Linked DNA regions of Magnetococcus marinus MC-1. The protein of the gene in region 1 interacts with the protein of each later gene in a pairwise test. Links are inferred from orthologs where the notes say so. Each region holds a gene or a part of one and is shown in the gene's direction. Other genes may lie near its edges. The genes, in order: MMC1_RS17125 and sfsA.

What was found.
Region 2: the proteins of MMC1_RS17125 (region 1) and sfsA interact in binary tests that used the Escherichia coli proteins (3 or more experiments, as listed by UniProt). The link is inferred for Magnetococcus marinus MC-1 from one-to-one orthologs.

What each region holds. Positions count from the first base shown.
Region 1 is NC_008576.1:4,164,823-4,177,107, reverse strand. What follows is about bases 5,366-8,297. They hold MMC1_RS17125 (glutamate-5-semialdehyde dehydrogenase), read left to right. Parts: upstream 5,366-6,161; coding sequence 6,162-7,433; downstream 7,434-8,297. Other genes in these bases: rsfS (ribosome silencing factor), read left to right, coding at 8,107-8,297; nadD (nicotinate-nucleotide adenylyltransferase), read left to right, coding at 7,436-8,110; proB (glutamate 5-kinase), read left to right, coding at 5,366-5,651. Also shown: MMC1_RS17160 (polyprenyl synthetase family protein), read right to left, coding at 302-1,297; MMC1_RS17155 (Maf family protein), read left to right, coding at 1,607-2,203; rplU (50S ribosomal protein L21), read left to right, coding at 2,419-2,724; rpmA (50S ribosomal protein L27), read left to right, coding at 2,748-3,008; GTPase ObgE, read left to right, coding at 3,352-4,515; more of proB, read left to right, coding at 4,518-5,365; more of rsfS, read left to right, coding at 8,298-8,787; MMC1_RS17110 (23S rRNA (pseudouridine(1915)-N(3))-methyltransferase RlmH), read left to right, coding at 8,784-9,263; MMC1_RS20600 (ATP-binding protein), read right to left, coding at 9,339-12,285. UniProt on the Escherichia coli protein: Catalyzes the NADPH-dependent reduction of L-glutamate 5-phosphate into L-glutamate 5-semialdehyde and phosphate. The product spontaneously undergoes cyclization to form 1-pyrroline-5-carboxylate.
Region 2 is NC_008576.1:3,775,872-3,788,133, forward strand. The notes cover bases 2,661-5,569. They hold sfsA (DNA/RNA nuclease SfsA), read left to right. Parts: upstream 2,661-3,720; coding sequence 3,721-4,419; downstream 4,420-5,569. Other genes in these bases: MMC1_RS15470 (PDZ domain-containing protein), read left to right, coding at 2,777-3,709; map (type I methionyl aminopeptidase), read left to right, coding at 4,594-5,361; MMC1_RS22415 (hypothetical protein), read right to left, coding at 5,416-5,538. In the rest of the region: carB (carbamoyl-phosphate synthase large subunit), read right to left, coding at 1-1,305; carA (glutamine-hydrolyzing carbamoyl-phosphate synthase small subunit), read right to left, coding at 1,327-2,460; MMC1_RS15485 (response regulator), read left to right, coding at 5,843-6,946; pfkA (6-phosphofructokinase), read left to right, coding at 7,322-8,308; MMC1_RS15495 (multiheme c-type cytochrome), read left to right, coding at 8,703-10,172; MMC1_RS15500 (response regulator), read right to left, coding at 10,312-10,965; MMC1_RS15505 (PilZ domain-containing protein), read left to right, coding at 11,133-11,870; MMC1_RS20500 (response regulator), read right to left, coding at 11,896-12,262. UniProt on the Escherichia coli protein: Binds to DNA non-specifically. Could be a regulatory factor involved in maltose metabolism.

The sequences.
Region 1 (12,285 bases):
ATGGCCACCGCTCCCCATGGGCTCACCCCCATGCTGAAAACAGAAAAAGCAGCTAGGGCGGTAATCCCTAACTGCTTAAATCTTATGAAATACATGGTCGGGGTGATAGGATTTGAACCTACGGCCCCTGCGTCCCGAACGCAGTGCTCTACCAGTCTGAGCTACACCCCGAGGGTCATTTTTGAAGAGGCCCTAACATAGACCCGTTGTTAAGTGGGGTCAACGGAAAAATCGGTTGCTGCGCCAAGCGCTGCGATACCTACGCCATAGGCGCAAAAATACCCGTTGCATGGCCCGTTGCTTAATATTCCCGATCCACCGAAAGGTCGGCCAAATCCATCAGTGCTTGGCGCTCGGCACTCTCCGGCAAGGGAGCCAATGCAGCTTTGGCTTTAACAATCAACGCGCGGGCCTGGGACATGGTGTAGTCCAGCGAACCATGCTTGGCAATCAAAGCACGGGCATGATCAAAGCTGCTCTCATCCTGCTCTTCATCCTCCAAACAGCGCCGCCAAAAAGCTTGCTCTTCCGCATCGCCTGAGCGGAAAGCGTGGATCACCGGTAGGGTTATCTTACCCTCCTGGAAATCATCCCCTACATTTTTGCCCAGTTTTTCCGTCTCGGCCGAGTAGTCCAGCAGATCATCCACCACCTGATAAGCGGTGCCCAACATCATGCCATAATCATACATGCGCTGGGCAATCTCGTCGGATTGATCCGCCACCACCGCCCCCAACTGCGAAGCCGAGGCAAACAGCGAGGCCGTTTTGTGGCGAATCACATCCAGATAACGCTCTTCATCGGTGGCCAGATCATTGCTGGCCACCAACTGCATCACCTCGCCCTCAGAGATAATGGCGCAGCAGTCGGAAACAATGCGCAAAACCCGTAAATCGCCATGTTCAACCATGATCTGAAACGAGCGGGAAAAGAGAAAGTCGCCAACCAAAATGGGCGCCTTGTTGCCCCATACCGAGTTGGCGGTTGCCTGTCCCCGGCGGGTGTTGGACTTATCCACCACATCATCATGCAGCAAGGTTGCGGTGTGAATAAACTCCACCACAGCCGCCAGCAGCGCATGGACATCGGCTTTTTGATACCCAAACAGCTTGGCTGTTACCAAGGTCAAAATGGGGCGCAACCGCTTACCGCCGCTGTTAAGAAGATGATCCCCCACCTGGGTGATCAACTCAACAGGGGAGTTGAGCTGTTCCAAAATGACTTCATTGGTGCGCTGCAAATCCTGTTCAACCAGGCTACGCAGACGAGCCAAAGCTTCGTTGGTCTGTTGGGCCATAGGGTTTTAGCCGTCCCATTCATTTCAGTAGGCTTGAATCCTTCTGGTTTCAAGCAGGGTTCTCTTCTTTGATAGAGGAGATCAAAGTCAAGGGAACATACGGAGTATCACAGCCCAAGGTCAAGGGCAAATTGCCAAGGCAGCGGCACCATGTTGTCATTTTTGGGGCGACAGCATGGCGCTTTTTTGAGATAACAACCGCACTTTATAATCACTAGGCAACAGAGTATAGCATATCCATAAAATAATATGCAGTCTGCATTCGGCAAAGAGAGAAAGAGCAGCCTGTTTACAGAGGGGAGATATGCCATGCAAGCGTTACCCGCGTTGTGGTGGCTTAATGGCGAGGTGAAGGTCTGTTTGGCGTCGGCCTCACCAAGGCGGTTGGAACTGTTGCGGCAAGTCGGTCTAGATCCGATGGTTAACCCGGTGGCGTGCGATGAGACGCCACGCATCGGGGAGGATCCCCAAGCCTATGTGGTACGCTTGGCGCGGGAAAAAGCCCGGTCTGGGGCTGTGGCGGGGCATCTAACCTTGGGTTCAGATACGGCGGTGGTGGTGGATGGCGCAATTTTAGGAAAACCACAACACCGCGCCGAGGCCATAGCGATGGTGCAACGGCTGGTGGGGCGCTGCCATGAGGTGATGACCGGCATAGCGGTCTGCGATAACAAGGGGCAGATCTTTAGCGATGTGGTGATCACGCAGGTATCTATGCGCGAGGTCGCGCCTGGAGAGATTGCCGCCTATGTGGATTATGGCGAGTCTATGGATAAAGCAGGGGGTTATGCCATTCAGGGCATGGGCGGTTTTTTGGTTAATCGCATAGAAGGTTCCTATAGTGCGGTGGTGGGGTTGCCGCTGGTAGAGAGTTTGGCGTTGCTGCAACGTGCCATGCAGGGGTGAAAAAGGGGGGTGTTCGTGTGACGTGTGTGGGGATTTCTCTTGACTTATTTTTGGCGTTCATGATAATACACGAACCTTTTTACAGGTCTGGCGGGTCCGAGAGTCGGTTCCCAAGCGCTGTGGGCGAAGGTTTTAAACGACTCAGCCCTTAGGAACAGGCTTTTAGACCACAGTTATAACGCATTGAAATAGATGCGTTTTTGGAGGAATGATCGATGTATGCGGTAATTCGTACCGGTGGTAAGCAGTATAAAGTGTCCCAAGGTGACGTCCTGCGTGTTGAGACAGTGGCGGGCGATGCTGGCGGCGAGGTGATCTTTGATGATGTGCTCATGGTTGGTGGTGATGAGGGTCTTAAGGTAGGTGAGGCGACTGAAGGCGCCAAAGTTACCGGCACCATCATTCGCCAGATGCGCGACAAGAAGGTTATTGTTTTCAAGAAAAAGCGTCGTAAGAACTATATCCGCACGCAGGGTCATCGTCAAAATCTGACGGTGGTTCGCATTAGCGGCATTTCTTAAGACGGGTATAGAGGAGAGACGTCATGGCACATAAGAAAGCTGGCGGTAGTTCCCGCAACGGGCGTGATTCAGAAGGTCGTCGCTTGGGCGTTAAGAAGTACGGTGGCGAAAACGTGATTCCTGGTAACATTCTGGTGCGTCAGCGCGGCACCAAAATGTGGCCTGGCGTTGGTGTGGGTATGGGTAAAGACCACACCTTGTTTGCGCTGGAGGAGGGTCGAGTGGCCTTCACCATGCGGCGCAACCGTCAATATGTAAATGTGGAAGTTGCGGCGGCTCAGTAAGCCGTTGTGAGCTGCGGGTGGTGAGCATTCGCAACGCAAGGATGATGGGGAAACGGTTTTAGGCCGTTTCCCCGTTTTCTTTTGCAGGGGTGCTGTTTTATGCTGCTTGTAAAGTGGCTATATTTGGTCTGGGCCAAGCCACCGTTAGCGCTGTTTGACAGGATCAACCTTGTGACCAAAGGATCTTTCGGTACAGGGTAGAAAAATGCAATGCCTACCCCTTTGATCTACGCAAGGCGTTGTCTGCCGAGACTTTTTTAGCCCATGCTTGAGGGTCAGCGATGGCTGGTCACGCTTGTTAGGGCATTTTCTGAATCTCCACACCTACCACCATCTGGACATCATGAAATTTCTAGACGAAGCGAAAATCTACCTAAAATCCGGCGACGGCGGTGGCGGCTGCATCTCGTTTCGGCGGGAAAAATATATCCCTTTTGGTGGGCCGGATGGCGGCGATGGGGGGCGTGGTGGCGATGTTATTTTTCAAGCCGATGGCCACCTGAATACGCTTATTGATTTTCGCTACAAGCAGCATTTTAAGGCCAAGCGGGGCACCCATGGCATGGGCTCACAGTGTACCGGTGCCTCGGCGGAGGCGCTGATCATCAAGGTGCCGGTGGGGACCATTATCCGGGATGATGCCGACGGCACCATATTGGTGGATATGGTGGAGGATGGTCAGCAATTTCTCGCCTGTAAGGGGGGGGATGGTGGCCGGGGCAACATGCATTTTAAGAGTTCCACCAACCAAGCCCCGCGTCGGGCTGATCCGGGTTTTCCGGGTGAGGAGATGTGGGTACGGTTGGAGATGAAATTGCTGGCCGATGTGGGGTTGGTGGGTATGCCCAATGCGGGCAAGAGCACGCTTATCTCCAAGGTCTCTGCGGCGAAACCCAAGATTGCGGACTATCCTTTTACCACCTTGCAGCCCAATTTGGGGGTGGTACGGGTGGAGATGGACCACAGTTTTGTGATGGCGGATATTCCGGGCTTGATTAAGGGTGCCCATGAGGGGCACGGGCTGGGTATGTTTTTTTTAAAGCATATTGAGCGGTGTGCGGTGTTGTTGCATTTGGTGGAGATTGATTCGCTGGAGGATGATGATCCGGTGAGCCGTTTTCAGACCATTGAGGCGGAGTTGGCGGGTTATTCGGAGCAGTTGGCGCAGAAGCCGCGTATTTTGGTGCTTTCCAAGGCGGATTTGTTGGGGGAAGAGGATCGCCAGGTGGTGCTTTCGTGGTTTAAGGAGCGGTTGGGGGAGGCGATGCCACCGGTCTTTATCCTTTCGTCGGCCACGGGAGAGGGTATTGAGGCGTTGGTTTATCATGTTGGTGGTATGGTTAAACAGTGGCGGTTAAAGCAGGGCAAGGTGGGTCATGCCTTGGAGGATGCTCCGACCCGTGCGGGCAGCAAGGCGCTACGGGATGAGCATGCTCCGTCGTGGCAAGATGACGATGATGACGACGATGATGATGATGGTGTGGAAGTTATTTGGGTCCGGGAGTGAGTATGCGTGAGGCTACGGAGGCGTGGCAGCGTGTGGCGGCTGCCCAGCGGATAGTGGTTAAGATTGGTTCAAACTTGCTGACCACCAAGGATGGGGTGTGCGAGGATTGGATTGCGGCCCGTTGTGCGGAGATTGCGGCATTGATGGGTCGTGGCAAGCAGGTTGTGGTGGTCACGTCGGGCTCGGTTGCGGCGGGGGCGTCGCGTTTGGGTTTGGGGCGGCGTCCGGCAACACTGCCAGAGAAGCAGGCGGCGGCGGCGGCGGGTCAGGGCAAGTTGATGCAGATTTATGAGCAGGCTTTTAACACCCATGGTTTGCATACGGGGCAGATATTATTAACGCGGGATGATGTGGCGAACCGGCGTCGTTATTTGAATGCGCGGGATACGTTGGAGACCTTATTAACCTTGGGTTTGGTGCCGGTGGTTAATGAGAATGACACGGTGGTGGTGGAGGAGATTCGGTTTGGTGACAATGATACCCTGGCGGCGTTGGTGGCGGGTTTGGTAGAGGCTGAGCTGTTGGTTTTGTTATCGGATGTGGATGGTTTATACAGTGCGGATCCCCGTAAGGATGAGAGGGCGCAGCGTATTGAGTTGGTGGTGGAGGTAACGCCGGAGATTGAGGCTTTGGCGGGTGGTACCGGTTCGGAGGTTGGCTCTGGGGGTATGGTAACGAAGTTACGGGCGGCGAAGATGGCGGCGCGTACGGGGTGTATGACGGTGTTGGCCAATGGTTTTCAGGCGGATCCTATCGGGGCGGTGATGGGGGGTGGTGTTGGTACGCTCTTTTTATCGTTGGGGGATGCCATTAGCAGCCGCAAGCGTTGGATTGCCAATGGTTTAACGTGTGAGGGTAGTCTATTTTTGGACGAGGGGGCGGTTGCGGCTTTATTAAAGGGCAAGAGTCTCTTAGCGCGGGGTGTGGTGGCGGTTGAGGGTGTGTTTGATCGGGGTGCGGCGCTCTATTGTTGTGATGTGCAGGGGCGGCGGATTGCCAAGGGGTTGGTGAATTATCGCAGTGATCATATGGAGCAGATTAAGGGTAAGCATAGTTGGGAGATTGAGGCGGCCTTGGGTTTTATTATTGATGAAGAGGTGATGCATCGGGATGACATGGTGCAGTTGGTCAAGTAGGTTAGGGGGGGTGTGCATGCCCCTATAGCCAGGGAGTCCCATTATTAAAAGGGATTGGGGGGGCTGGGGGGACGCTCTGCTTGCCCGCCCAGCGGGTCTGGGCAGCGCCCAGTGGGGTTTGGGGCGAAGCCCTGAGATCTTTTGATTTTTTTTATCTTTTAGCCCCGTACCGGTTGGACAAGGGTGCAGGGGTTGTTTAAGAGAGCACGGGTTTTGTAGGCGCGCGGTACGGGGCATAGGGTAGCGATGTCACGCGTCAGCGTGGCGGGCGGTTGGGCGCACGGGCGCTGGGTGGAAACCATGCATAAGGATTTAAAAAGCCTAACAGCAAAAAATCACAAGCAAAACCCTGGAGGGATAGAGAATTCCCCCCCCAGCCCCCCCTCAAACTTTTTTTTGAGCGTAGAAGCATTAAAAAGTAAGGTGCAAGCGTGGGGGGACAGCGCAAAAAACGCAAAAGCGTACATAATGACGTAAAGCGGCATAAAAACCAGCGAACAAGGCAATACCATGAGCAACGACAGCATCAAACTCATCGACGAAATCGGCAAAAAAGCACGCAAAGCTGCCCGTCAACTGGCTTGGTTAGACTCCGGTAGCAAAAACGCAACCCTACACGCCATGGCCGATGCCCTGATCGCCTGTAAAAAGATCCTCCAAGTAGAAAATGAAAAAGACCTGGAAGCCGGTGAAAAAAATGGCCTGACCGACGCCATGCTCGACCGCCTGCGCCTCACCGATCAAGTCATCGCCAGCATGGCCGAAGGCATCCGCCAAGTGGCCGCTCTGCCCGACCCCATCGGCGAAATCAACCATATGCGTCGCCTGGCCAACCAGCTGCAAGTGGGTAAAATGCGCGTGCCCCTCGGTGTGATCGGGATCATCTACGAATCCCGCCCCAACGTCACCGCCGATGCCGCCGCACTCTGCGTCAAATCAGGCAATGCCGTTATCCTGCGCGGTGGCTCTGAAGCGTTTCACTCCAACCGCGCCATCGCCGCCGCCCTCGCCCAAGGTATGGAAAAGGGACGTGTGCCCAGCGATGCCGTGCAAGTGGTAAGCACCACCGACCGAGCCGCCGTCAGTGCCCTGCTAAAAGCCGATCAATATGTGGATATTATCATTCCACGTGGTGGTAAAGGATTGATCCAACGGGTCATGGATGAAGCAACCATCCCTGTCATCAAACACCTGGATGGTATCTGTCATACCTATATTGATGCCGACGCTGACCCCGCTAAAGCCATTGACATCACCTTTAATGGCAAAATGCAGCGTACCGGCGTGTGTAATGCCACCGAAACCCTGCTCATCCACGAAAAGGTCGCCAAAACCATACTGCCCGCCCTGGCTAAACGGCTCAACCAAGCCGACTGCGTGCTTAGAGGCTGCCCCGAAACCATCCGCTTGGTGGGCGAAGTGGCCCCCGTCATCCCCGCGACAGAGGAGGATTGGGATACCGAATACCTCGCCGCAATTCTCGCTATCCGGGTGGTGAAAAATCTTGAAGAAGCCATGGACCATATCGACGCCCATAGCTCACGCCATACCGAAGTTATTGTGACAGAAAACCACGCAACCGCCATGCGTTTTGTGCGCGAAGTGGACGCCTCCGCCGTCATGGTCAACGCCTCCAGCCGCTTTAATGACGGCTTTCAATTCGGCTTGGGCGCAGAAATGGGCATCTCCACCGATAAACTGCATGTGCGCGGCCCCGTCGGCCTGGAAGGACTGACCTGTGAAAAATGGATCGTGCTGGGCGATGGTCAGTTGAGAAGCTAACCATGGTTACCGCATTTCGCCAACATCTCGCCCGGCGTATCGGTATCCTAGGGGGCTCATTTAACCCGCCCCATCTAGGCCACCTGCGCTCCGCCATGGAGGTGATGGAAGGGTTGGGGCTCGACGGTATGCAGCTTATCCCCAGCGGGGCCCACCCCTTTAAAGGGCGTGAAATGCAGGCAACCCCCGAAGAGCGGCTGGATATGGTACGCCTGGCCGTAAGCCGCGAACCCCGCTTTGAAGCCAATGATATCGAAGTGCTACAAGATGGCGTAGGCTATACCATCGATACCCTACGTAGCCTCGCACGCAGCCGCCCTACCATCGAGTGGGTGTTGGTGCTGGGTAGCGACCTGCTGAATGAACTACACCTGTGGAAAACGTGGCAATTGCTGATAAAGTACGCCCACCTGTGTATTATGACCCGACCCGGTTATATCGTGGATCTGCAACAGACCGAAGCCGGACGCTTTTTGGAACCTTTCATGGTGCAGAGTCCCGAACTGCTCTACCGTGAAGAGATGGGACGTAACGGTGTGATTATTCAACCGGTTACGCCAATGGGAATTAGCTCCACCGCCATGCGCGAAGCGCTGGTGGCGGGGCGCAGTATCGACTATCTCACCCCCACACGGGTGGTGAACTACATACAGAAGCAGGAGCTGTACCGCCCATGAGCGACGTTAAGAGCGATGACCAGATCAAGGCAGAGATCACCCAAGCTGCCCATACCATTCAAGCCAAGTTGGATGATAAAAAGGGCGAGGATATCGTGCTGGTGGATCTGGAAGGCCGCTCAGGATTGGCGGACTTCTTTATTATTGTCACAGGCCGTTCCACCACCCATGTTCGCGCCTTGGCCGACGAGGTAGACCAAGTAGCGTCGCAACTTAACCTACCTACCATCGGCGTCGAAGGGGTGCAAGAAGGTGAGTGGGTGCTGATGGATTTTGGCGATATTGTGGTGCATATCTTCCGTGAAGAGGTACGTGCCCACTATAACCTAGAAAAACTCTGGAGTGCCGAAGCCTCCTCGCCCCACCCCTCTAAAGCACTGGCCCAACAAATCGCCCACCGGGATGCCGAAAACCCCTGGCACGCCGCCGACCTGGATGCATCCACATGGGATGCCGACGATGATGGCCAAGGGGGCGCCGATAACGATTGGGACGGCGACGACGATGAGGAACGCTGGGACGAAGAGGATGATGAAACCTGGGATGACGACGAAGCAGAAGAGGATGATGCCTGGGATGACGACGAAGCAGAAGAGGATGATGCCTGGGATGACGAAGACGATGAAGACGATGAAGACGACGAGGCAGATGAAGCAGATGGGGCAGGCCGTCGGTGAGTCGGTTTCGCATTCTCTCTGTGGGTCGGGGCATGCCCAAGCATGAGAAGGGGCTGTTTGACGACTATGCAGGGCGCATGAAACGCTATGGTGGTCTGGAGCTGGTGGAGATTGCCGAAGGGCAGCGTACCGGCAAGGAGAGCCCGGCGACCCGCAGCAAAGCGATTGCGGATGAGGGCGAGCGCATTTTGGAAAAGATGGATAAGCGTCTCTGGATGGCCCTCGACCGGGGGGGCAAACTGTTGGATAGCGAGACGCTTGCCGCTCAGCTACTCCGGTGGCAGGAAGCCGGTGATCGGGATGTTGGACTGATCATCGGCGGCCCGGATGGGTTGCATGAACGGGTTTTACAGGGGGTAGCCTTTAAACTGGCCTTTGGTCCCATGACCTTTCCCCACATGCTGGTGCGGGTTATGCTGGCTGAGCAACTCTACCGCGCCATGACCCTACAACATGGGGTGCCCTATCACCGCTAATGGGTGGTTGATCAGGGTACGTCCTCCCCCCCAAAAAAGCTCTTCCAATTAAGAGATCGAACAGAGCCTGCTCCCTTAACGCCCCGCTTTAATGTGTAGCTGGGCAATGGCCGCCAGCATGGGGGCCAACTCCGCCTGCATCGTTTGAATAAGTGCAGCGATATTCTCTTTGGGTTGAGCCATCTTCAGCGAGGTCTCCAGGGCGATGACCCTGGCGCGTAAGCGCTCCGCCCCAACACTGCCCAACAATCCCTTGAGCGTATGCACCAAGGGTTCCAAGGCGGCCAAGTCACCCGCTTCCAGTAGCTGAATCAGTTTAGCAGAGGTCTCCCGCTGATCTTGCTCAAAGGCGAGAAGTATTTGGTGATAGAGCTCTGCATCCCCACCCAGTTGTTGCAGCCCTAGCGTATAATTGATGCCCGGTATATTGGGGGGACCAGCAGGAGAGCGCTGGCCCGGTTGCCCCGGCACGCTTTGCAGGCTGTCCGCCGGTTGTGGTTGAGCGGGTTGAGGGGATGAAACCGATGGCGGCTTAGGTGGTTGCTCGCCAAGCCATTGGCTTAGATTGGTGTACAAAAGAACTGGATCAATGGGCTTGGTCAGGTGACCATTCATACCACTCTGCTGCACCTGTTTTTGATCCTCTGGGGTTGAGCTGGCGGTCATGGCAAAGATGGGCAGTGTGTTGCCAAACCGTTGGCGGATTTGCGTGGTGGCCTCAAAGCCATCCATAAGGGGCATGTGCAGATCCATGAGAATGGCGTCATGATGCAGGGGGTTGGCCTTTTCCACCGCCTCGAACCCGTTGTTGACCAGCGTCACGTTTACCCCGACTTTACTCAAGAGCTCCTGGATAATTTGCTGGTTGATGGCATTATCTTCTGCCACCAGCATATGACGGCCAGTCAGTTGGGGCCACGTGGTGGGCGAGGCATTGGATTGTACCGGGGCGTGTTGGGCATCGCTAAGGGAGCCTACCCCCAGGAGCTGTACTGCACCATCATAGAGGCTGGAAGAGGTGACCGGCTTCTGTACCGCCCCCACCCGTGCATCCTTAGCGGCCAGATCCATAACCGCTTGCTGAGTCTGGTAGCCATGTAACATCAGCACCCCCCCCTCGACAAAACGGTGAAGCATGGGGTTGAGCAGCAGCTCCAGATCTTGTGCCATGGAGACCGGCAGCATATCCGCATCCAACACCATAAAGCGGGGCAGCGGGTTATTCTCTAACCACTGATGCAGAGTGCTCATGGCACCGACACTGGCACAGGTCAGACCAAAGCGGCCAAGGTTTTCTGCCACCACGTCACACATGCGCTGGTTGGCGCTGGCCACCACCACCTGCCCCGTCAACAGCTTGGGTATGACGAGACTTTCTGGCCGATCCGGCAAAACGGCAAAGGGCAAGGTAATAACAAATTGGCTGCCAACCCCGGGTGTTGAGCTCACCTGAATGGTCCCGTTCATGAGCGTGACCAACTGGTGGCTGATGGAGAGCCCTAAACCACTGCCCCCAAAACGGCGAGAGGTCGAAGATTCGGCCTGCTGATAAGGGCGAAACAGTTCCGCTATCTGCGCTTCATTCATCCCAATACCGGTATCGCGCACGGTAAAGCAGAGCTCCAGCAGCTCCCCCCGTTGGGTGTGGCGGGTAATGCTCATCTCCACCTCGCCCTGCTCGGTAAACTTAATGGCGTTGCCCACCACATTGAGCAAAATTTGACTCAGGCGTAAAGGGTCCCCACGCAAGGCGTGGGGTAGCGCCGGGGCTTTGTCGAAAATAAGCTCAATCTGTTTCTCTTGGGCCTTAACCGCGGTCAGGGTGGCAAGGTTGCTCAACACATCATCCAATTGGAAATCGGTCTGTTCAATCTCCAGCTTGCCCGCCTCAATTTTGGAAAAATCCAAGATGTCATTGATGATACGTAACAACGATTGGCCCGCTGTGTGGATTTTGCTCAGATAGTCCCTCTGGCGCTGGTCGTGGCTCTGTTCCAGGGCAAGGTGGCTAAGGGCGATAATGGCATTCATAGGATTGCGAATTTCGTGGCTCATGGTCGCCAAAAAATCAGACTTGGCATGGTTGGCCCGCTCGGCGCGTTGCTTGGCGCAGCTTAACTCCTTGGCGGCACGGCGGCGCATTAATCCCATGCTGATAATATGCCCAGCTCGCGCCAGAAAGGCGGTCTCCCGCTCCTTCTGCTCGTGGCCGTGGGCGAGATAAAGCACCATCACGCCCAGTACCTGTGCCCCATCCATAATGGGCACGTTGTAGTGCCCATGGGCGGTAATCCCCTCAAAGGTAATGACGTGGCGGTGATCCATGCAGCTGGCAAACTGTAGGGTGCCACTTTGGGCCGCCAGACCACACAAACAGGTGCCAAAAGGGACTTTGGCGCAGCGCTGCTTTAACTCTGGGTCAAGATTGTGGTTGACCACCAACTTGAGCTGGGGTTGGGGGGCGCTCTCATCGGTGAGGAAGAGCCCCCCCACCGGTTTAAGCTTGAGCCAGGGTACCGAGTGAATCAGCGCCTCCAACACCTCTTCGAGATAGTGGGTGGTGGCGCTCTCTTGCAGGGTCAACTTAAAGAGAGCCTCTAGGGCGCGCTCTTCGGCGGCGATCAACTCCGCCTCTTGTTGGGCAGCGATTAGCTTCTGCTCATCCTGGCGCTGTTCCGTGGTGTCCCAAAAGGTGATGACCGCACCACTGCGCTGATCCCCTTGCCAGAGGGGAATGCTGCTGTAGGTGACATAAAAAGGGCTGCCATCCTGTTTCCACAGCACCTCATCGGTCACGTGGTACTCCCGTTGCTCCCGTAGGGCCGCCGACATGCGGCATGCATGTTCCGGATAGGGTGTGCCATCGGCATAGGCGTGGTGCACCATGCTGTGGATATTTTTACCCAACAGCGCTTCACGACTGTAACCCAACATGCGCTCGGCTGCCGGATTGATAAAAGAGACCAAACCCTGGTCATCAATACCAAACACCCCAACGTCGGTGGCTTCTAAGAGTTGATTA
Region 2 (12,262 bases), 390 kb from region 1 along the record:
GATGCGATCTGGGCCAGGATTATGTAGCCGCTCTTCCAGCACCGCTTCCCAGCTCTCATCCGCCACATCCAAAATTTCGCCAAAGCCATCCAGGCCGATCTCCATGGAGCGCAATGCCTTTTGCAAGGACTCCTTAAAGGTACGCCCGATGGCCATCGCCTCGCCCACCGACTTCATTTGGGTGGTCAGCAGGGCGCTGGCTTGGGGGAATTTTTCAAAGGTAAAGCGGGGGATCTTGGTCACCACATAGTCGATGGTGGGCTCAAACGACGCCGGGGTTACGCCGGTAATGTCGTTCATAATCTCCGGCAGGGTATAACCAATGGCCAGCTTGGCGGCTACTTTGGCGATGGGAAAACCGGTTGCCTTAGAAGCCAATGCCGACGAGCGGGAGACCCGTGGGTTCATCTCAATGACCACCAGCCGCCCATTTTCTGGATGGATGGCAAACTGCACATTAGAACCGCCGGTATCCACACCGATCTCACGCAGCACCGCGATGGAGACATCCCGCAGAATCTGATACTCTTTATCGGTCAAGGTCTGGGCCGGAGCCACGGTAATGGAGTCCCCGGTATGCACCCCCATGGGGTCAAAGTTTTCGATGGAACAGACGATGATGGCGTTATCCAGACGATCCCGCACCACCTCCATCTCAAACTCTTTCCAGCCCAGCACCGACTCTTCCACCAACACCTCTGTGGTGGGCGAGGCGGCCAAACCACGGCGGATAATCTCCTCGAACTCTTCCGAGTTATAAGCGATGCCGCCGCCGGTCCCCCCCAGGGTAAAGCTGGGGCGGATAATGGTGGGGTAACCGACCTCTGTCTGGATCTCCCACGCCTCTTCCATGGAGTGGGCAAAGCCAGATTTGGGCATCTCTAGGCCAATATCATCCATGGCCTGTTTGAAACGTTCGCGATCCTCCGCTTTGCTGATGGCATCCCGCGAGGCACCAATGAGCTCCACATTGTACTGCTCCAGCACCCCCGCATCGGCCAAGTTAAGGGCCATGTTCAGGGCGGTCTGCCCCCCCATGGTGGGGAGAATCGCATCGGGGCGCTCTTTGGCGATAATGCGCGTCACCGACGCCAAGGTGATCGGCTCCACATAGGTACGGTCGGCCAGCTCGGGATCGGTCATGATGGTGGCGGGGTTGGAGTTCACCAACACCACTTCATAACCCTCTTCTTTTAGAGCTTTACAAGCTTGTGCACCTGAATAGTCGAACTCACAAGCCTGCCCGATGACGATGGGTCCCGAGCCAATGAGCATGATTTTTTTTAGATCGGTACGTTTGGGCATGGCGTCCTCTAAACCCTTCGATTAGCGCATCAGATCGGCGAACTGTTTGAACAGGTAGTGGGCATCGTGGGGGCCGGGGCTGGCCTCGGGGTGATACTGCACCGAGAAGACCGGCTTATCCTTCATGCGCACCCCTTCCACACTGCCATCAAACAGGGAGCGATGGGTTACCTCCAGCGTGTCGGGCAGTGCGCTATCTGAAACCACAAAACCATGGTTCTGACTGGTGACTTCCACCACACCGGTGGAGAGGTTTTGCACCGGATGGTTACCACCACGATGACCAAATTTCATCTTTAAGGTCTGCGCACCCAGGGCCAAGCAGAGCATTTGGTGGCCCAGACAGATACCAAAGATGGGGATTTTGGTCTCTAACAAGGCGCGGATGGTACGCACGCCGTGTTTGACAGCATCAGGGTCGCCGGGGCCATTGGAGAGGAAAATACCGTCGGGGTTGCCCGCCAGGATTTTTTCGGCTGGGGTATCGGTGGGCACCACGGTAAGGTCACAACCCGCCTGCACCAAACCGCGCAGGATGTTGTGCTTGACCCCAAAGTCCATCACCGTTACCCGCTTGCGGTTGCTCCCGCTTTCGATCTGCCGGTAGCCCTGTTCCAAGTCCCACAGCCCCTGTTGCCAAGGGTAGGGTGTTTGGCAACTGACCTCCCCGGTAAGATCCATCCCCGCCAATCCGGGAAAGCTCTTGGCTTTGGCAATCAAGTTTTCGGTATTAAAATCCAGGGTAGAGAGCACCCCGCGCATGGCCCCTTTATCCCGCAGGTGCGAAACCAAGGCGCGGGTATCAATGCCTTCAATCGCGGGAATATTATGGCGGGTTAAAAAGACCGACAGACTCTCCTGAGCCCGCCAGCTACTGAAGCGGCGGGCGGATTCCTTGACAATAAAGCCGCGAATCCAGGGGCGTCGGGACTCCATATCCTCTGGGTTGATGCCCACATTACCAATTTGGGTATAGGTCATGGTGACGATCTGTCCCGCATAGGAGGGATCGCTCATAATCTCCTGATACCCGGTCATGGAGGTGTTAAAACAGACCTCCCCTACCTGTTCAGTTTGGGCACCAAGGGAGCGCCCATCAAAACGGGTGCCGTCTTCTAGAACCAAAACCGCGCGGCCTTGATTGGATTGCTGCATGTTCAAAGTGTATGCTCCGGCGTTGGGACGGGGTGGTTACTGCGGCCCCTTCACGATGACATGATGGACTTTTTTAAAAGCGTGCCGCCGCTTATACTCTTTTTCGTTACTTTCGTCAATAAGCGTTACTTAGACAGCGCCGCTTGTAGAGCATACGAAAAAATGGTTTAAATGAATAGCTTGTTCCGCGACAGAGGGGGCATCATTACGGTGAATGGGATTTTTTCACCGGGTGTTCGCAAAAAATTCAAGCGATTCACACATCCATTCAATCCTTTGCAGCAGGCATAGGGTTGGATTAAAGGAGAAGGCTACCATGAAAAAACCGCTGCGTTATCTGACGTTGCTGGCTGCTGGCCTATTGAGCAGCACCCCCGCTTTGGCCGCTGGCTGGCTAGGGGCCAGCCTCAACACGCCACGCGGGGTCCAAGTAGGCGAGATTATTAAGGGCAGCCCGGCCGATCATGCTGGTTTGGAGCCCGAGGATATTATTTTGGAATTGAATGGGCAGGCCATTCACGGCCCCGGCCAATTTGCCCGCCGCATCGCCACCACCAAACCGGGTACCCGCATCACCCTAAAAGTGATGCGTAAAGGCAAGCTCACCGAGCTAAAAACCACCCTGGAAGATAGCAAAGACCATGCAAGCGTAACCTCCTACATGGGGGGGCCTATGGGGAGCATGTTAGAGACCCCCAATCAAATGATGCGGAGCATGCCTTTTCCACCCATGCGCGGCAATCCTGATGCTTATGGCGCTCCGGGCGGGGCGTATGGGCCCCCTCCCGGCGGGCGTAACCAAGGCGGCTTTGGCGGCGAAGATTTTGGCAATCGGCCACCCCCTCCTGGTCAGGGCGGTTTTGCCCAAGCTGGCGAGGCGAACGACCTTGCTTTCACCCCTCCCCCGCCACCCCCTAACGATCAACGTCAGGGCGGGTTCGGCCCACCGCCTCACCTGCGTGGCATGCCCATGGATACCAACAAAGCGTGGTTAGGTATCGCGGTACAGAACAGCGCCGCTGGGGTTGTGCTGGAAGGGGTAGCCCCCACCAGCCCCGCCGCCAAGGCAGGCTTACAGGCCGGGGATCGCATTGAAAAAATCAATGACACCCCCATCACCGGGGACCAACAACTGGTGCAGAGCTTAGCCCCCTTACAGCCCGGGCAAAAGCTGACGATACACTATGTTCGTGACGGCAAATCAAACGCCGTGGTGGTGGATCTGGTTAGCCGCCCAGCCCATCCGTAAAGGGTGGCGGTGTGGAGTATCCAACGCCACTAACGCCCGCCCGCATGGTGCAACGCTATAAACGTTTTTTAAGCGATGTCACCCTGGCCGATGGCACTCAAGTAACCGCCCACTGTGCCAACTCCGGCTCCATGCGCGGGTTGGTGCATGTGGGTGAGCCTGTCTACCTCTCCCACTCGGACAACCCCAAGCGCAAACTGGCCTGGACCCTGGAGTTGGTGTGCGATGGTGGCGCGCTGGTTGGGGTCAATACGGGCTTGGCCAATGCACTGGTGGCCGAGGCGCTACAGCAAGACCGCATCCCCCCTTTACAGGGGTTTGCCCACTTTAGGCGAGAGGTCCCCTATCAGGACTCTCGCCTGGATTTTTGCCTAACCGCCCCCGCTGGTGCGTTAACCTATGTTGAGGTGAAGAGCGTTACCCTGCGCTTGACCGACGAAGCCGCTTTTCCCGACGCGGTAACCAAGCGCGGCGCAAAACATCTGGCGGCTTTGCGCCATGCGGTTAAAGCTGGACATCGGGGGGTGATCCTGTTTATTGTCCAGCGTTCGGATCTCGACCATTTTCGCCCTGCTCATGAGATTGATCCAGGCTATGCCCAGACGCTACAATGGGCGATCTCCGAGGGGGTTGAAATACTGGTTTATGCCTGCGCGCTCACCACGGCATCCATCTACGTTGAACGCCCTTTAAGCTATACGCTCGGTTGAGTGGGCGGGATGGCTGCACCACCCTGCTTTGGTTTGTCATTCTGCACTTCAGGCCGGTCAGATTTAGCCTCATGCACGACAGCCTAGCCTGAGCTGTGTGCCGCGCGAGGTCTTATTGAAATTGTGTAAATATTAACCTACGTCTCATCGCTGGGACGTGTGGAGTGCGTTGTCATGATCATCATTAAAACTCCGGAACAGATTGAAAAAATGCGCGTTACCTGCCGTCTGGCGGCAGAGACTTTGGATATGATTGCACCGCACATTAAACCTGGGGTGAGCACCGAAACGCTAAACACCATCTGCCATGACTTTATTGTCCGTAACCATGCCATTCCGGCCCCCCTTAACTATCGGGGGTTTCCCAAATCCATCTGCACTTCGGTCAACCATCAGGTGTGCCACGGCATCCCCAGTGACCGCGTATTACGGGATGGGGATATTATCAATGTGGATATTACCACCATCGTGGATGGCTGGCATGGGGATACCAGCCGCACCTTCCAGGTTGGCACCCCCACCAAAAAGGGGCTTAAAATCGCCGAAATTGCCAAAAAATGTTTGGATCTTGGCATTGCTGCGGTACGCCCTGGCATACATTTGGGGGATATTGGTGCCATTATCGAAGATTATGCCCGTCAAAATCGCTGCACCGTGGTACGGGAATATTGTGGGCATGGCATTGGTGAAAAATTTCACGAAGAGCCAGCGGTGCTGCACTTTGGCAACTATGGCGAAGGGGTTAAATTATTACCGGGCATGATCTTTACGATTGAGCCCATGGTCAACTTGGGGAAACCTTACATTAAACTGATGCCGGACCAATGGACGGTCGTTACCAAGGACCACAGCCTTTCCGCCCAGTATGAACACACGGTTCTGGTCACCGAAAGTGGCCATGATGTGCTCACCGATATTAATGGGGAGTACCCGCCCTGCTAAGCATGCCCCTACGCGCGGCCCCCCTTTATGCATGCCTGCGCCCCGTTTGTTTTTTTAAGGGACAAAGCGACGATAATCCTGCAAAATCTCAATAATCTTTAGATTTTTATGGTGTAAGGCTGCCCATGCGTGATCTCCTTGCTCAAACAGCGCCTCGGCACGGGGCGCCTTACCCACGCAAGAAACAGCCCGAGACCATCGCTTGCGCCCCCCCGCAAAGGGCCTTTAGCGCATATAAAAAACGCCACGGTCGACACCCAAGAAGCCTGCTTTGCATGCCGTCTTTCGCATACTTAAAACGATCTTGGGCGTACTTTTTTTTCCAAGGGCTCATGGCACGCCGCGCCACCCCCTTTACAGCAGCCAAGCGGACCACAACACGGCTTAAAGCGGTCCCTCCCCCTGTTTAAGAGATCCATTTGTTAAAGGGGGGGCCATTGCCACCCTTTTTTCCACCGTGTGAATACGGAGCTTTTCCGCCATGTACACCCTGTTAATCGCCGAGGATGACCACGCCTATGCGCTCATATTGGAGCATTTTTTACTAAGCCTTGGCCATAAGGTGCTCATTGCCAATAATGGAGAACAGGCGGTGGAGATGTTTAAGATCCATCAACCGGATCTTATCTTCATGGATGTGCTCATGCCCGCCATGGATGGTCACCAGGCAACGCGCGAAATACGCCGACTCACCTTGGGCGATCCCGTGCAGGTTCCTATTCTTTTTCTAACGGCTATCGAGAGTGAAAAGGTGCTGGCGGAGTGCCTGGAGTGTGGGGGGGATGATTTTATCAGCAAACCCTTTAGCACAACCACCCTCAAAGCCCGCCTAAATGCTTGGCTAAAAAAACGCCACATGTCCGAAGAGATGGCCCGCGACCATCGACATATTGCCCGCGTGGTAGAGAACTTACGTCGCGATACGCGCTATTATGGGGAAAATTTACGCACCATCACCTGCCCGATGGCGCAGGTGAGCGGCGACCTTATCCTCTCGGCCAAACGACATGATGGCACACAATTGATCGCGGTGGTGGATTTTACCGGTCATGGTTTAAGTGCGGCGATCTGTGGTCCCCTCATTAGTCACGCCTTTTACACCCATTTTCTCGCCCATATTGAGACCACCGCGTTGCTGTTCATACTCAACGAACTGTTATGCCATAAACTGCCTGAAGGTATGTTTATGGCTGCCCATTTTGTAGAACTTTCACCCGACCAGCGACAGATGCGGCTCTGGAATTTTGGCATGCCTGCATGCGTGCATATCGACGGGTCGCAAATCTTCCTCTATGGGAAACACCTTTTACCGATGGGCATCCATGAAATGACCCCTCAATCGATGGTCTGCACCGTGCAACCTATAAATAAGGGCAGTCGACTCTATCTTTTTTCCGATGGGGTAAACACATTGGTTGCCTACGACTCCGAAAGCCAATATATGGAGGATATTCATTGCTTTTTAAGGGCTTGTTTTGAGGAAGGGCAGACCCCTCCTCTGCCCGACCAGCCCACCTTATCTACGGGCTGCACGGCACCCATCAAGGATGATATCACCATTGCCGAGATCACCTTAACCGCGTAAGGATTTTAAGCGACACGCTTGCGCAGATCCCGCTTACAAACGCCGCACACCCAAACGATTCCGATTGCTCCTGCCTACCCTTGTGCAGACAACCGGCCCGCGTTGCGGCCACACCACCCATTGCCCCAATACCACACGTTCCACGCACTCCAGCACTCAATCCCCGACCCTTTCTAAAAATATTTTGATCTTCATAAAATAAAATGTTGCACCGCATCCCTGAGCGTTTCATCATCACCGGTGCGCTCAGCTCTCTACCGAGATCCCTTGGCCCATAAACGAAAATATTACCCACGCGCCACCAAGCCATCACACGACTGTGATAGGCTGTTCGGTTATCAGTGGTTTTATCGACAACCCATGAGGATACCCCCCATGTCCCAACCTAAGCCTATGAATACCATCGCGGTTATGACCAGTGGCGGCGATGCTCCAGGCATGAACAGCGCCATTCGTGCGGTGGTGCGTACCGCCATCGGTGCAGAGATGGAGGTACTGGGCATCCGCCGCGGCTACAGTGGCCTGCTGGAAGGGGATCTTATCCCCATGGATGCCGCCTCGGTGGGTAATATTCTACAAAAGGGTGGTACTGTGCTGGGCACCTCCCGCTGCGCGGAGTTTCTTAAACCGGAGATTCGCCAAGAAGCTGCCAATATTTTACGCCGTAAACATGTGGATGGCTTGGTCGTCATCGGTGGCAATGGCTCCTTTAATGGCGCCTACCAACTGCACCAAGAGCATGACATACCGGTGGTTGGCGTACCGGGTACCATTGATAATGATATCCAAGGTACCCACTACACCATCGGTTTTGACACGGCGGTGGAGACCGGGGTCTATGCGGTGGATAAAATCCGCGACACCGCCAATGCCCACGACCGTATTTTTTTGGTGGAGGTCATGGGGCGACATAGCCCCGCCATCGCCATCCATACCGGTGTCTGCACCGGGGCTGAACATGTGATTCACACCCCCGAAAATACCGACTATGACACCTTGGTCTCAGGGATCCGGCGGGGCCGTAAGCGGGGCAAAAACTCCTTTATTATCATCGTCGCTGAGGGGCAAGTTCCTGGTTCAGCCTATCAGGTGCAAAAGCATCTGGCGGACAATTATCAAATCGCCTCGCATGTGGCCATTTTGGGCCACCTGCAACGCGGCGGATCGCCCACCGCCCATGATCGCTTTATTGCCGCCAGCATGGGTTTTCACGCTGTCCAAGCCCTCAAAACCGGCGAAGTGGCCACGGTTACCGCTTGCCGTGACGGACGTATTCAGCTGGTCCCCTTACAAGAGTGTTTGGAAAAAAATGATGCCATCGACGCTTTCTCCTTAAACCTGACCCAGCAGTTGGCAATCTGACCCCCCACAGCCCCACGCTTGAGATCCCTAAAGCCCTCTTTTGGCACAGCCGAAAGAGGGCTTTTTTATAGGGCTTGGCCCACAACTTAGCCTGAAGTTATATTTGTATATATATTTTTAAGTTTTTGATTTTATAAGATTCCTTCTCATTCATAAAAAAAATAGCCCCATTTCCCATAAAATTCCACACTCTTGATACAGATCAAATCAAAGCCTCTGCTTTCTCTGTTAAGCAAGAACCACACTGTAAAATTAGGTACGGGGGGAACCCTGTCACCAATAAAGCATGCATGGCCGTCCATTGAGCAACCAGGCAGGGTATCACGCATAAACGGTGGTCAACGCGATTTCGGTTGGCCCGTGCAGGCCGCAAAAAAAACATGGGGGAAGAGCGATGAAATATGGGTTAAAAAAATTTTGGAGTGTGGTGGCGTTTGCGCTACTGCTCTTCACGGTAAGCCAGGCTGAGGCGGTCCGCCCTGCTGGCCAACCGGGTAAAGATTGGGGCGGACCAGAGAATGCCAAGTGTGCCGAATGCCACATGAAAGAGAGTCCTGGCCTGTGGAAGCAGTGGAATGAGAGCCAGCACGGTCAAAATGGCGTAGGCTGTTTGGATTGCCATAAAGCGGCAGAAAAAGATGTGGATGCTTTTGAGCACAAAGGGCAAAACATTGCTGTACTGGTAACCCCTAAGGATTGCGCCCAGTGCCATGCCACAGAGGTCAACGAGCAGCAGCGCTCTCACCACGCCAGCGCGGGTAAGATTTTGCACTCGCTGGACAACCTGCTGGGTGAGGTGGTTGGGGGACCTGCGGCGGTTAACGTGGGGTGTCGTCAGTGCCACGGCTCGGTGGTCAAGTTAGATGTCAAAAAGCGCCCCACCACCGACACTTGGCCCAATACCGGCATTGGCCGCATCAATCCCGATGGCAGCTTAGGTTCTTGCAGTGCCTGTCATGGTCGGCATAACTTCTCCCGTGCCCAAGCCCGGCATCCCGACACCTGCGGCAAGTGCCACATTGGCCCGGACCATCCCCAGTTGGAGGTCTACAACGAGTCTCAGCATGGCATTCAGTTCCGCGCCAACATTAACAAGATGAACCTGGGCTCCGACAAGTGGGAAGCAGGCATTGACTACACCGCCGCCCCCACCTGTTCCACCTGTCACATGAGCGCCGTTCCGGGTCGCCCCAAGACCCACGATGTGGGTGAGCGCATCTCCTGGAACCTGCGTTCCCCCATCTCCAACCGTATTAACCTCATCCGTTTGGACAACGGCACCTCGTTTGATTCCCCCGACGGCAAACCCTTGCCTAAGGTTGGGGATATGATTGAGGCCCGGGGCGGTAAAGTGATTGAGGTCATCACCTCTGAAGAGCGCCGTGGACGCATGCAGGATGTCTGCTTTGCCTGTCATGGTGAGCGTCTTGTCACCGGTCACTATAAGCAGTTGGATGACTTTGTTGAGCTCTACAACGAAAAGTTTGCCAACCCCATCAAGAATATCATGGCAGAGCTCAAAGCCAGCGGTAAGATCACCAAATCGCCCTTTGATGAAAAGATTGAGTGGATTTGGTGGGAAATTTGGCACCATGAGGGGCGTGTTGCACGCCATGGCGCCTCCATGATGGGACCCGACTATGCTTGGTGGCATGGCATGTATGAAGTGGCCAAACACACCTACTTTGAGTTTATTCCTGAGCTCAAGCATGTCGTGGGCGAGGAAGAGGCCAAGCGACTGCTGGAGAAGCACTTCAAACCCATTGCAGGGCATGACTGGTACTTCAATGGTATGAACAAAGAGGCCCTACAGAAGATCAACAAAGAGTACGAAAAGCGCTACGGCAAAGGCTCGGTCAACTAAGCCAAGCCGAATCATCAAAGGCGACCCTGCGGGGTCGCCTTTTTTTTTACACCATGCCCCTGTCAGAGAACGGGCAAACCCGTCACCGCATCGCCACAACCCCCTCCAGCACGCTGAAAGCTCGCTCTAGGCGGGCACCCTACTTATCCAACATATCCACCCAACTCGCAAACTCTTCCCCACTATGACCAAAATCTACCACCACGGTCTTTTCAGTCCGCACCACATTTTGGCGCTCCTGTTCTAAACGGTGCATAGAGGCTTCCAACTGCTGTTTCTCATCCTTTAACTTTTGGAGCGTCGCCTCCAGCGCCTGTTCATGGTTCCAACGTTCGCAACCATCCCGCGCCATCTGGTAGAGTTCCCCACGGGAGACCGGCTTTTTAATAAATTGCACGTCATGCTGCAATTGATCATGGATCTCATCCACAGAGTGATCACTGTAGGCCGAAACAATGTTAATATAGATATGCGCATCCAACGCCCGAATGCGCCGGGCAACCTCCAGCCCATCCATGCCCGGCGGCATGCGTATATCCACAAAAGCAACCGCAAAGGGGCGCTGCTGTTGCATGGCCCGTTCAACCTCTGCCACCCCATCCTGCCCTTGACTGACCGCAACCAATTCAAAGACTAACCTACTTACTTCACTCAGCGGGGGCTGGCTGGCGGATTCGTCGATAAACTGTTCCAAAAAACCCGGCTGCGTCGCCTGCGCCGAAAAAATGGCACGGTAGGCTTCCAACACCTCAGGGTTATCATCCATCACCAAAATTCTAGTATTAAAGGTCATCTTCGCCTCCCTACCCAAAAAACCAGACGCCTACATTGACATAATTACAGCTATTATGATGGGCCTCTGCTATACTTATCGCAAGCCATTTAGGGGTCAAGTCATGCGCCATTACATGGCAATGGCCACGTAGCTTAAGGCGCTTTTGTTGGAAGAGGGCGAAATAGATGTTCCAGGCCAAAGATGACGCCAAACGCCTGCAAACCACAGATCCACGAGAAATCGTTAAAATTTTCACCTCGGCCATGTTAGACGAGTCACATGTACACGTCCGTCTAGACCACGGCATGGTGGAATATTTTTCCCTGTTCCGCAGCTCAGCCGATGAGCTTGAGGCACTGCAAAGCGCCGATCACCTGACCCTAACCCCCCTTGATCCCCCTGTGGGCAACGCCAAAATACGCCTGTGCGAAAGGGTTATGCTGCGCTTTTTTACCGCACAGTTTAGTGCCGAGTGCCAATGCACCTTTTTGGAAACCCAGGACAACCGTAGCATCCACCTTAGCTTGCCTGAACGTCTCACCCTCATCCCCCAACGACGGGCCGATGTACGGGTTAAAATTGATGAAAAAAAGCCCTTTATACTCAAAATTATCCGTCCCTCAGGCATCTCGTTCCTGGCTAAACCCATCGACATCAGCGCCGGGGGAATCAGCTTTGCCAGCATCGGCAATGTTCCCCATATTTCTGAAAAATCGCGTATTCATCTCATTCTTGACTGGAAAAACGAAGGAATCCACATCAAAGTGCGGGCTTTGATGCTCAAAGAGATAAATAAAGAGGGGGAACAGCTGCTGCGCGCCCGCTTTTTACCCGAATCACTGGCCGCCGCCCAGAGCATTGAAGAGCTGGTCGCCCTGGTCCAACGCAAACATCTGCAACAACGGGCCGAACTGTTTAGTTAGCCCACCCCCCGCAAGGACGGCCCCCTCAGTTTTCCCCCAGACCACGCCATACCAGCACAAAGGCGCATGCCGTCTGGCTGCCCTGCGCACGACCGTGTGCCGCAACAGATAGGATGGCAGAGGCCGACAGCAGCACCGGCAGCTGCGCACCATCGCCACACAACAATTGGCACGACAGGTTTTGTTGGGCCCCCTGGGCCTGAACACGGCTCAGCAGATCTTCCATGACCAAATCAGGGAACAACCCCCCCACCGACATCCCCAAGATATCCTCTTCATCATACCGGCTCATGGCCGCCGCCGCTGGGTTGCTGGAGGTAATCATACCCCCTGCATCACACACCACCAGCCCTTCGGAGAGGGAAGAGACCAGACTCTCCATGCTCAAGCGC